DNA from 2 places in the Streptomyces sp. NPDC048018 genome. Region 1 is predicted to be linked to the other one. Evidence: riboswitches for the same ligand, from Rfam matches in the RefSeq annotation. Region 1 holds a riboswitch; the other holds the start of a gene.

Region 1 (4,126 bases):
GTACTCGACCGGGTTCGGGTGCAGACCCGCCGCGACCAGGCCCGCGAAGTGGGCCATGTCGACCCACAGGTAGGCCTCGACCTCGTCGGCGATCCGGCGGAACTCGGCGAAGTCCAGCTGGCGCGGGTAGGCGGACCAGCCCGCGATGATCACCTTCGGGCGGTGCTCCTTGGCGAGGCGCTCGACCTCGGCCATGTCGACCAGACCGGCCTCGTCCACGTGGTACGCGACCACGTTGAACTGCTTGCCGGAGAAGTTCAGCCGCATGCCGTGGGTGAGGTGGCCGCCGTGCGCCAGGTCGAGGCCGAGGATCGTGTCGCCGGGCTGGGCGATCGCGAACAGGGCGGCCTGGTTGGCGGAGGCACCGGAGTGCGGCTGCACGTTGGCGTACTCGGCGCCGAACAGGTCCTTGATCCGGTCGATCGCGATCTGCTCGGCCACGTCGACGTGCTCACAGCCGCCGTAGTAGCGGCGGCCCGGGTAGCCCTCGGCGTACTTGTTGGTGAGGACCGAGCCCTGGGCCTCCATGACCGCGACCGGAGCGAAGTTCTCCGAGGCGATCATCTCGAGGGTGGACTGCTGGCGGCGGAGCTCGGCGTCGACGGCGGCGGCGACGTCGGGGTCCAGCTCGTGGAGAGGGGTGTTCAGAAGCGACATGAATCGATCCCTAGGGGGTCTCGGTTAGCCGGCGGTGAAGGCGGTGTACTCGTCGGCGGAGAGCAGGTCGCCCGGCTCGTCCGTGATGCGCACCTTGAACAGCCAGCCACCCTCGAACGGGGCGGTGTTCACCAGCGCCGGGTCGTCCACGACGTCCTGGTTCGCCGCGACGACCTCACCGGTGACCGGGGAGTACAGCTCGCTGACCGACTTGGTGGACTCCAGCTCGCCGCAGTCCTCGCCCGCGGTGACGGTGGCGCCGACCTCGGGGAGCTGGACGTACACGATGTCGCCGAGGGCGTTGGCCGCGTGCTCGGTGATGCCGACCGTGGCGACGCCGTCCTCGACGGCCGACAGCCACTCGTGCTCCTTGCTGTAACGCAGCTGCTGGGGGTTGCTCATGAGCTGATTCTCCTGGATCGGGGGAGTGCTGATGTACGGGGGTCTTACGGGATGAGACGTGTCCTGAGACGAATGCGTCACGTCCGGCGCCGACGGGGCTCGCGCCCCATGATCACTTCTGGCGCTTGTAGAACGGCAGCGCCACGACCTCGTACGGCTCGTGCGCGCCGCGGATGTCGACGCCGACGCCCTCGGAGCCGGGCGCGGCGAAGGCGGCGTCCACGTAGGCCATGGCGATCGGCTTGCCCAGGGTCGGGGACGGGGCGCCGGAGGTGATCTCGCCGACGACCTCGCCGTTCGCGACGACGGACATGCCGGCGCGCGGCACCCGGCGGCCCTCGGCGACCAGGCCGACCAGCTTGCGCGGCGGGGCGGACTCGGCGCGCTCGGCGGCCTTCTCCAGCGCCTCACGGCCCACGAAACGGCCCTCGTTCGTGGTCTTCTCGAACTTCACGACCCGGCCCAGGCCCGCGTCGAAGGGGGTCAGCGCCGTGGTCAGCTCGTGGCCGTACAGCGGCATGCCCGCCTCCAGGCGGAGCGTGTCGCGGCAGGACAGGCCGCAGGGGATCAGGCCGACGTCCTGGCCCGCCTCGGTCAGCGCCCGCCACACGCCCTCGGCGTGCTCCGGCTTCAGGAACAGCTCGAAGCCGTCCTCGCCGGTGTAGCCGGTGCGCGCGATCAGCGCGGGCACACCGGCGACCGTGCCGGGCAGGCCCGCGTAGTACTTGAGGCCGTCCAGGTCGGCGTCGGTGACGGCCTTCAGGATGCCGGGGGACTCCGGGCCCTGCACGGCGATCAGCGCGTACGCGTCGCGGTCGTCGCGGACCTCGGCGTCGAAGCCGGCCGCGCGCTCGGTGAGGGCGTCGAGGACGACCTGCGCGTTGGAGGCGTTGGCGACGACCATGAACTCGGTCTCGCCGAGGCGGTACACGATCAGGTCGTCGAGGATGCCGCCGTCCTCCCGGCAGATCATCGTGTAGCGGGCGCGGCCGTTGCCCACGGTGGAGATGTTGCCGACCAGGGCGTAGTCCAGGAGGTCCACGGCCTGCGGGCCCGTGACCGTGATCTCGCCCATGTGGGAGAGGTCGAAGAGGCCGGCCCTGGTGCGTACGGCGTTGTGCTCGTCGCGCTCGCTGGCGTAGCGCAGCGGCATGTCCCAGCCCGCGAAGTCGGTCATGGTCGCGCCCAGCGAACGATGCAGCGCATCGAGGGCGGTCAGGCGGGGGGCAGTGCTCATGGGGTGGCTCCCGGGTCCCAGGGCGTGCAGGGCACGACGTGCATGACGGTGAGGACGATCCTCCCCATCTGTCATGGAACCTGAGAGGTTCACCGAGGGCATCCTCGGCTTGCACCTTGGGTGGGGACGCGACAGGGCGACCCGCTTTTCAGATCTGCCTCATCCACGCGGTACGGGGCCTGAGAGATTCAAGGGAGGTGCTTGCTCCTTCGGCGCCCGGCGCACTGGGTGCCCCGGAACTCTCCCGCGCGGATTCGAGCGGCCGGTATGCGGTTGTGGGCGCTCGTGCGAGCGCCTGGCGCGCTCATCATTGCACGGCGGGTCCGCGCGGCAAATCGCTTGCGTCTCATTACCGTTTCTTTACACTTCGTGGGCAAGGGTCTCTCCGCAGGACCCGACGGGGGGAGTGAGCGATGACGATCCAGCGCACCGGCGCCTACGCCACGAGCGCGGGCATACCGGTCCAGCGCGCCGGAGCCCGGGCCCGGGCCCGCAGCCGGCGCCGCGCGCGGCTGCTGCGGGACCTCCGCGAGCGCGGCGGACGCACCCCCCGCGTGCTCAGCTTCGAGGCCGGCGACGTCGTGGTCGTCTCCGGGCTGCCCGGAGCCGGCAAGTCGACCCTCATGGGCCGCGCCGCCGAAGGCCGCGCCATCGACTCGCAGGACACCCGCGAGCGCTGGGAGGCCCGGCTGCCCCGGCTGCTGCCCTACGCGGTCTACCGCCCGCTGGCCCGCCTCGCCCACTACGCGGGCCTCCGGCGCGCCCTGCGCTCCGGCGCCGGCGTCGTCGTGCACGACTGCGGCACCCAGTCCTGGGTGCGCGGCTGGCTCGCCCGCGAGGCGCGCCGGCGTGGCGCCGCCCTGCACCTCATCCTGCTCGACGTCGATCCCGAGACCGCCCGGGCCGGCCAGGCGGAGCGCGGCCGCGGCGTCTCCGGCTACGCCTTCGCGAGGCACCGCCGCGCCGTCGGCCGCCTGGTCCGCACCGCCGAGGCCGGCGCCCTGCCGCCGGGCTGCGCCTCGGTCACCCTGCTCGACCGCGACGCCGCCGACACCCTGCGGAGGATCGGCTTCCGTGACGTGTCCTGAACCACTCCCACCCCTTCACGCGTCCTTTTCGGTCACGGAGGCGTCGAGCCGCCGTTAAGGTGCTGACCGCACCGAGTGCCGGGAAGGGGACGAAGAACCGTGAACGTGACGTGGCCGGGCAACGAGCTCGAGGAAGTACTGGCCGCCTCGCTCGGCAACCCCTCCGCCGGCGGCCGGCTCGTCGAGGTCCTCGGCCGCAGCCCCGTCTGGGTGCCGCTGCCCAACGGCGGCGGGCCCGACAGCGCCGAGCTCGACCTGCCCACCCTGGAGATCGACGGCTCGCCCTATGTGCCCGTCTTCAGCTCCGAGCAGCAGTTCCTCGCCATCGCCGGCGAGCACATGTCCTACACCGTCGCCCCCGCCCGCGACTTCGCCCGCGGCCTGCCCCCGCAGCTCGGCATCGCCGTGAACCCCGGCGGCACCGTCGGCGTCCCGCTGCCCCCGCCCGCCGTCGCCGAGCTCTGCCGGTCCGGCCGCACCGCTCTCGACGGGCCCGCCGGCGGCGGCCGCGTCCGCCTCTTCGAGCCCGACTGGCAGGACGACCCGGTCGACTTCCTCGCCGCCGCCTCCGCCGAGTTCGAGGCGGCCGGCGTGATCGCCACCGCCCGCCGCACCCTGGCCAGCGTCGAGGGCACCGAACCCGCCCTGTTCGTCGGCGTCCAGCTCACCGGCCCCGACGTCGACCGCAACGTCCCGCTCGACGCCCTCGGCCGGGCCCTCGGCCGGGTCGAGGTCGCCTGGC
Region 2 (4,126 bases), on a different contig from region 1:
GGACTACACCCAGGAGGACCTGTTCGCCCAGGCGGAGGCGCGGGAGGCGGAGCTCGCGGGGGAGGAGGCCGGCGGCCCGGCCGGCACGGAGGAGACGGCCGCCGCTGCCGCGGCCTCCCCCGTCCCTCCGACGGCCACGGAGAGCACCGGGCGGCGGTGGGCCGCCGGGCACGACGTGCGGCACGCGGAGTACGGGGCCGGGTGGGTGCAGGGCAGCGGGGTCGGGCGGGTGACCGTGCGCTTCGAGGAGCCGACGTCCGCGCCGGGCCGCGTCAGGACCTTCCCGGTCGACGATCCGGACCTGGAGCCGTCGGAGCCGCTGCCGCTGGTCCCCGGAGGGGCCACGGGGGCGGCGGCGTAGACGGACGTCCCGGGGCGGCCCACTGCCGCGGGCCGGCGCCTCCCGCCCGCGGAGCCACGCCACCCGCCGGGCGCCCACCGCCGCACTCCACCCCGCCGAGCCACGCCACCCGCCGGGCGCCCACCGCCGCACTCCACCCCGCCGAGCCGACGGCACCGCGCACGGCCCGTGCCGGCCACCGCCCTCGGCCGCCGGCCGCGCGCCGCTCCGGCCCGGGGGGCCGCACGTCCTGTCTACGCGTCCTCCTGGCCCGCCAGGCGGCCGAAGTCCCTCGGGGAGTCCTGGGGCGGCGGCGGAAGCGCCATGCTGTAGTGGCGGTAGAGCTGCAGCTCCTGCTCGGGGGAGAGGTGGCGGCCCACGCCGAAGTCGGGGGCGTCCTTGATGAGGGCGCGGTCGTACGGGATGCGGAGGGTGTCGTTCACGAAGTCGCTCGGCTCCAGAGGGACGAACGCGTCCCGGCTGAACAGACCGGTGCGCACGGCGGCCCATTCGGGGACTCCCGTGGCGTCGTCCAGGTACACCTCGTCAACGGTGCCGATCTTGTGCCCGTTCCGGTCGAACGCCTTGCGGCCGATCAGGCTGCGCGGATCGATGTCGGTCTGCACGGTCCCTCCAACTGGTCGCAACTGCTCTACAAGCACAACGAAAGTGCACATCTGGGATGTCGGCCACTTGAGCGATGGAAGAGGGAACGGCGCTGGTAGGCTGGCTGTGGCTGTCGACCCCGCGCGGGAGAGTCCTCCGGAGGAAACTCGCGGAGGCGCCGAAGGAGCAAATCCTCCCCGGAATCTCTCAGGCCCCTGTACCGCGCGGACGAGGTCACTCTGGAAAGCAGGGCGGGCGTCGACGGCGATCCGCTCTCACCGACGGTGAAAGCCGGCCCACCGCGAGGCGGGGCCGGTGAAGCTCTCAGGTTTGGATGACAGAGGGGGAGGCCGTCCGGGCACCCGCGCCGTGGTGCCCCTCGCAGGTCGTGACGACCAGGAGGCCCCCGTACATGACCGCCAACCGCACTCCGCTCTCCGAGCTCGAGCAGGGTATTCCCTTCGAGCAGCGGCACATCGGACCCGACGCCGAGGCGCGCGCCAAGATGCTCGCCCAGGTCGGTTACGGCTCCCTCGACGAGCTCACGGCCGCCGCCGTTCCGGACGTCATCAAGAACACCGAGGCCCTGGCGCTTCCGGCGGCCCGCACCGAGGCCGAGGTGCTCGCCGAACTGCGCGCGCTCGCGGACCGCAACCAGGTGCTCGCCCCCATGATCGGGCTCGGCTACTACGGGACCTTCACCCCGCCGGTCATCCTGCGGAACGTCATGGAGAACCCGGCCTGGTACACGGCCTACACGCCGTACCAGCCCGAGATCTCCCAGGGCCGCCTCGAGGCGCTGCTCAACTTCCAGACCATGGTCGCCGACCTGACCGGTCTGCCCACCTCCGGCGCCTCCCTCCTGGACGAGGGCACCGCCGCCGCCGAGGCCATGGCGCTCTCCCGCCGGGTGGGCAAGGTCAAGAACGGTGTCTACCTGATCGACGCCGACGCGCTGCCGCAGACCATCGCCGTCATCGAGACCCGCGCCGAGCCGACCGGGGTCGAGGTCGTCGTCGCCGACCTGAGCGCCGGCATCCCCGCCGAGGTCGCCGAGCGCGGCGTCTTCGGTGTGCTGCTGCAGTACCCGGGTGCCTCCGGTGCCATCCGTGACATCAAGCCGGTCATCGACCAGGCCCACGAGCTCGGTGCCATCGTCACCGTCGCCGCCGACCTGCTCGCCCTGACGCTCCTCGCCTCGCCCGGTTCGCTCGGCGCCGACATCGCCGTCGGCACCACCCAGCGCTTCGGCGTGCCCATGGGCTTCGGCGGTCCCCACGCCGGCTTCATGGCCGTCCAGGACAAGCACGCCCGCTCCCTGCCGGGCCGCCTCGTCGGCGTCTCCGTCGACGCCGACGGCAACAAGGCCTACCGCCTGGCCCTGCAGACCCGCGAGCAGCACATCCGCCGCGAGAAGGCCACCAGCAACATCTGTACCGCTCAGGTGCTGCTCGCCGTCATGGCCGGCATGTACGCCGTCTACCACGGCCCCGAGGGGCTCAAGGGAATCGCGCGGCGCACCCACCGGTACGCCGCCATCCTCGCCGCCGGACTGCGCGCCGGGGGCGTCGAGCTCACCCAGGGCGCCTTCTTCGACACCGTCACCGCCCGCGTCCCGGGCCGTGCCGACGCCGTCGTCGCCGCCGCCCGCGAGGCCGGCGTGAACCTCTACCGCGTCGACGCCGACCACGTGTCCGCCTCCTGCGACGAGACGACCACCCGCGCCCAGCTGGCCGCGGTCTGGTCCGCCTTCGGCGTCGACGCCGACATCGAGGCCCTGGACGCCGTCACCGAGGACGCGCTGCCCGCCGACGCGCTGCGCGACGACGCGTACCTGACCCACCCGGTCTTCCACGCGCACCGCTCCGAGACCTCGATGCTGCGCTACCTGCGCAAGCTGGCCGACCGCGACTACGCGCTCGACCGCGGCATGATCCCGCTCGGCTCCTGCACCATGAAGCTGAACGCGACCACCGAGATGGAGCCGGTGACCTGGCCCGAGTTCGGCCAGATCCACCCGTTCGCCCCGGTCGAGCAGGCGCAGGGCTACCTCACGCTCATCACCGAGCTGGAGGAGCGCCTCGCCGAGGTCACCGGCTACGACAAGGTGTCGATCCAGCCGAACGCCGGCTCCCAGGGCGAGCTGGCCGGTCTGCTCGCCGTCCGCGCCTACCACCGCGCCAACGGCGACCTGCAGCGCACCGTCTGCCTCATCCCGTCCTCCGCGCACGGCACCAACGCCGCGTCCGCGGTGATGGCCGGCATGAGGGTCGTCGTCGTCCGGACGGCGGAGGACGGCGAGGTCGACGTCGAGGACCTGCGCGCCAAGATCGAGCAGTACCGCGACGAGCTCGCCGTGCTGATGATCACCTACCCGTCCACGCACGGCGTGTTCGAGGAGCACGTCGCCGACATCTGCGGGGCGGTGCACGACGCCGGCGGCCAGGTGTACGTCGACGGCGCCAACCTGAACGCGCTGGTCGGCCTCGCCAAGCCGGGTCACTTCGGCGGCGACGTCTCGCACCTGAACCTGCACAAGACCTTCTGCATCCCGCACGGCGGCGGCGGCCCCGGCGTCGGTCCGGTCGCGGTGCGCGAGCACCTCGCCCCCTACCTGCCGAACCACCCGCTGCAGCCGACGGCCGGTCCCGAGACCGGTGTCGGCCCGATCTCGGCCGCTCCGTGGGGCTCCGCGGGCATCCTGCCGATCTCGTGGTCGTACGTGCGCCTGATGGGCGGCGAGGGCCTCAAGCGCGCCACCCAGGTGGCCGTGCTCGCGGCGAACTACATCGCCAAGCGCCTGGAGCCGCACTACCCGGTGCTCTACACCGGCCCGGCCGGCCTGGTCGCCCACGAGTGCATCGTCGACCTGCGCCCGCTCTCCAAGGAGACCGGGGTCAGCGTCGACGACATCGCCAAGCGTCTGATCGACTACGGCTTCCACGCGCCGACGATGTCGTTCCCGGTGGCCGGCACGCTGATGATCGAGCCCACCGAGTCCGAGGACCTGGTCGAGCTCGACCGCTTCTGCGACACGATGATCGCGATCCGCGCCGAGATCGAGAAGGTCGGCTCCGGCGCCTGGCCGGCCGACGACAACCCGCTGCGCAACGCCCCGCACACCGCGGCGGCGCTGGGCGGCGAGTGGAACCACGCGTACACCCGCGAGGAGGCGGTCTT

Evidence for each region. A riboswitch is a leader RNA that binds a small molecule or an ion and turns the genes downstream of it on or off. The one in region 1 is predicted to bind glycine.
Region 2: linked by a shared signal. The riboswitch ahead of gcvP (aminomethyl-transferring glycine dehydrogenase) and the one ahead of gcvT (glycine cleavage system aminomethyltransferase GcvT) in region 1 are both predicted to bind glycine.

What each region holds. Positions count from the first base shown of each region.
Region 1 is NZ_JBIDBK010000006.1:321,406-325,531, forward strand. Features, by position in the region: gene glyA (serine hydroxymethyltransferase) at 1-657, opposite strand, end outside; gene gcvH (glycine cleavage system protein GcvH) at 682-1,059, opposite strand; gene gcvT (glycine cleavage system aminomethyltransferase GcvT) at 1,172-2,296, opposite strand; glycine riboswitch at 2,455-2,553, opposite strand; gene ACGF1Z_RS24655 (AAA family ATPase) at 2,710-3,384, shown strand; gene ACGF1Z_RS24660 (enhanced serine sensitivity protein SseB) at 3,484-4,126, shown strand, end outside.
Region 2 is NZ_JBIDBK010000003.1:1,016,421-1,020,546, reverse strand. Features, by position in the region: gene ACGF1Z_RS15790 (DNA polymerase IV) at 1-361, shown strand, start outside; gene ACGF1Z_RS15785 (PRC-barrel domain-containing protein) at 595-966, opposite strand; glycine riboswitch at 1,081-1,179, shown strand; gene gcvP (aminomethyl-transferring glycine dehydrogenase) at 1,359-4,126, shown strand, end outside.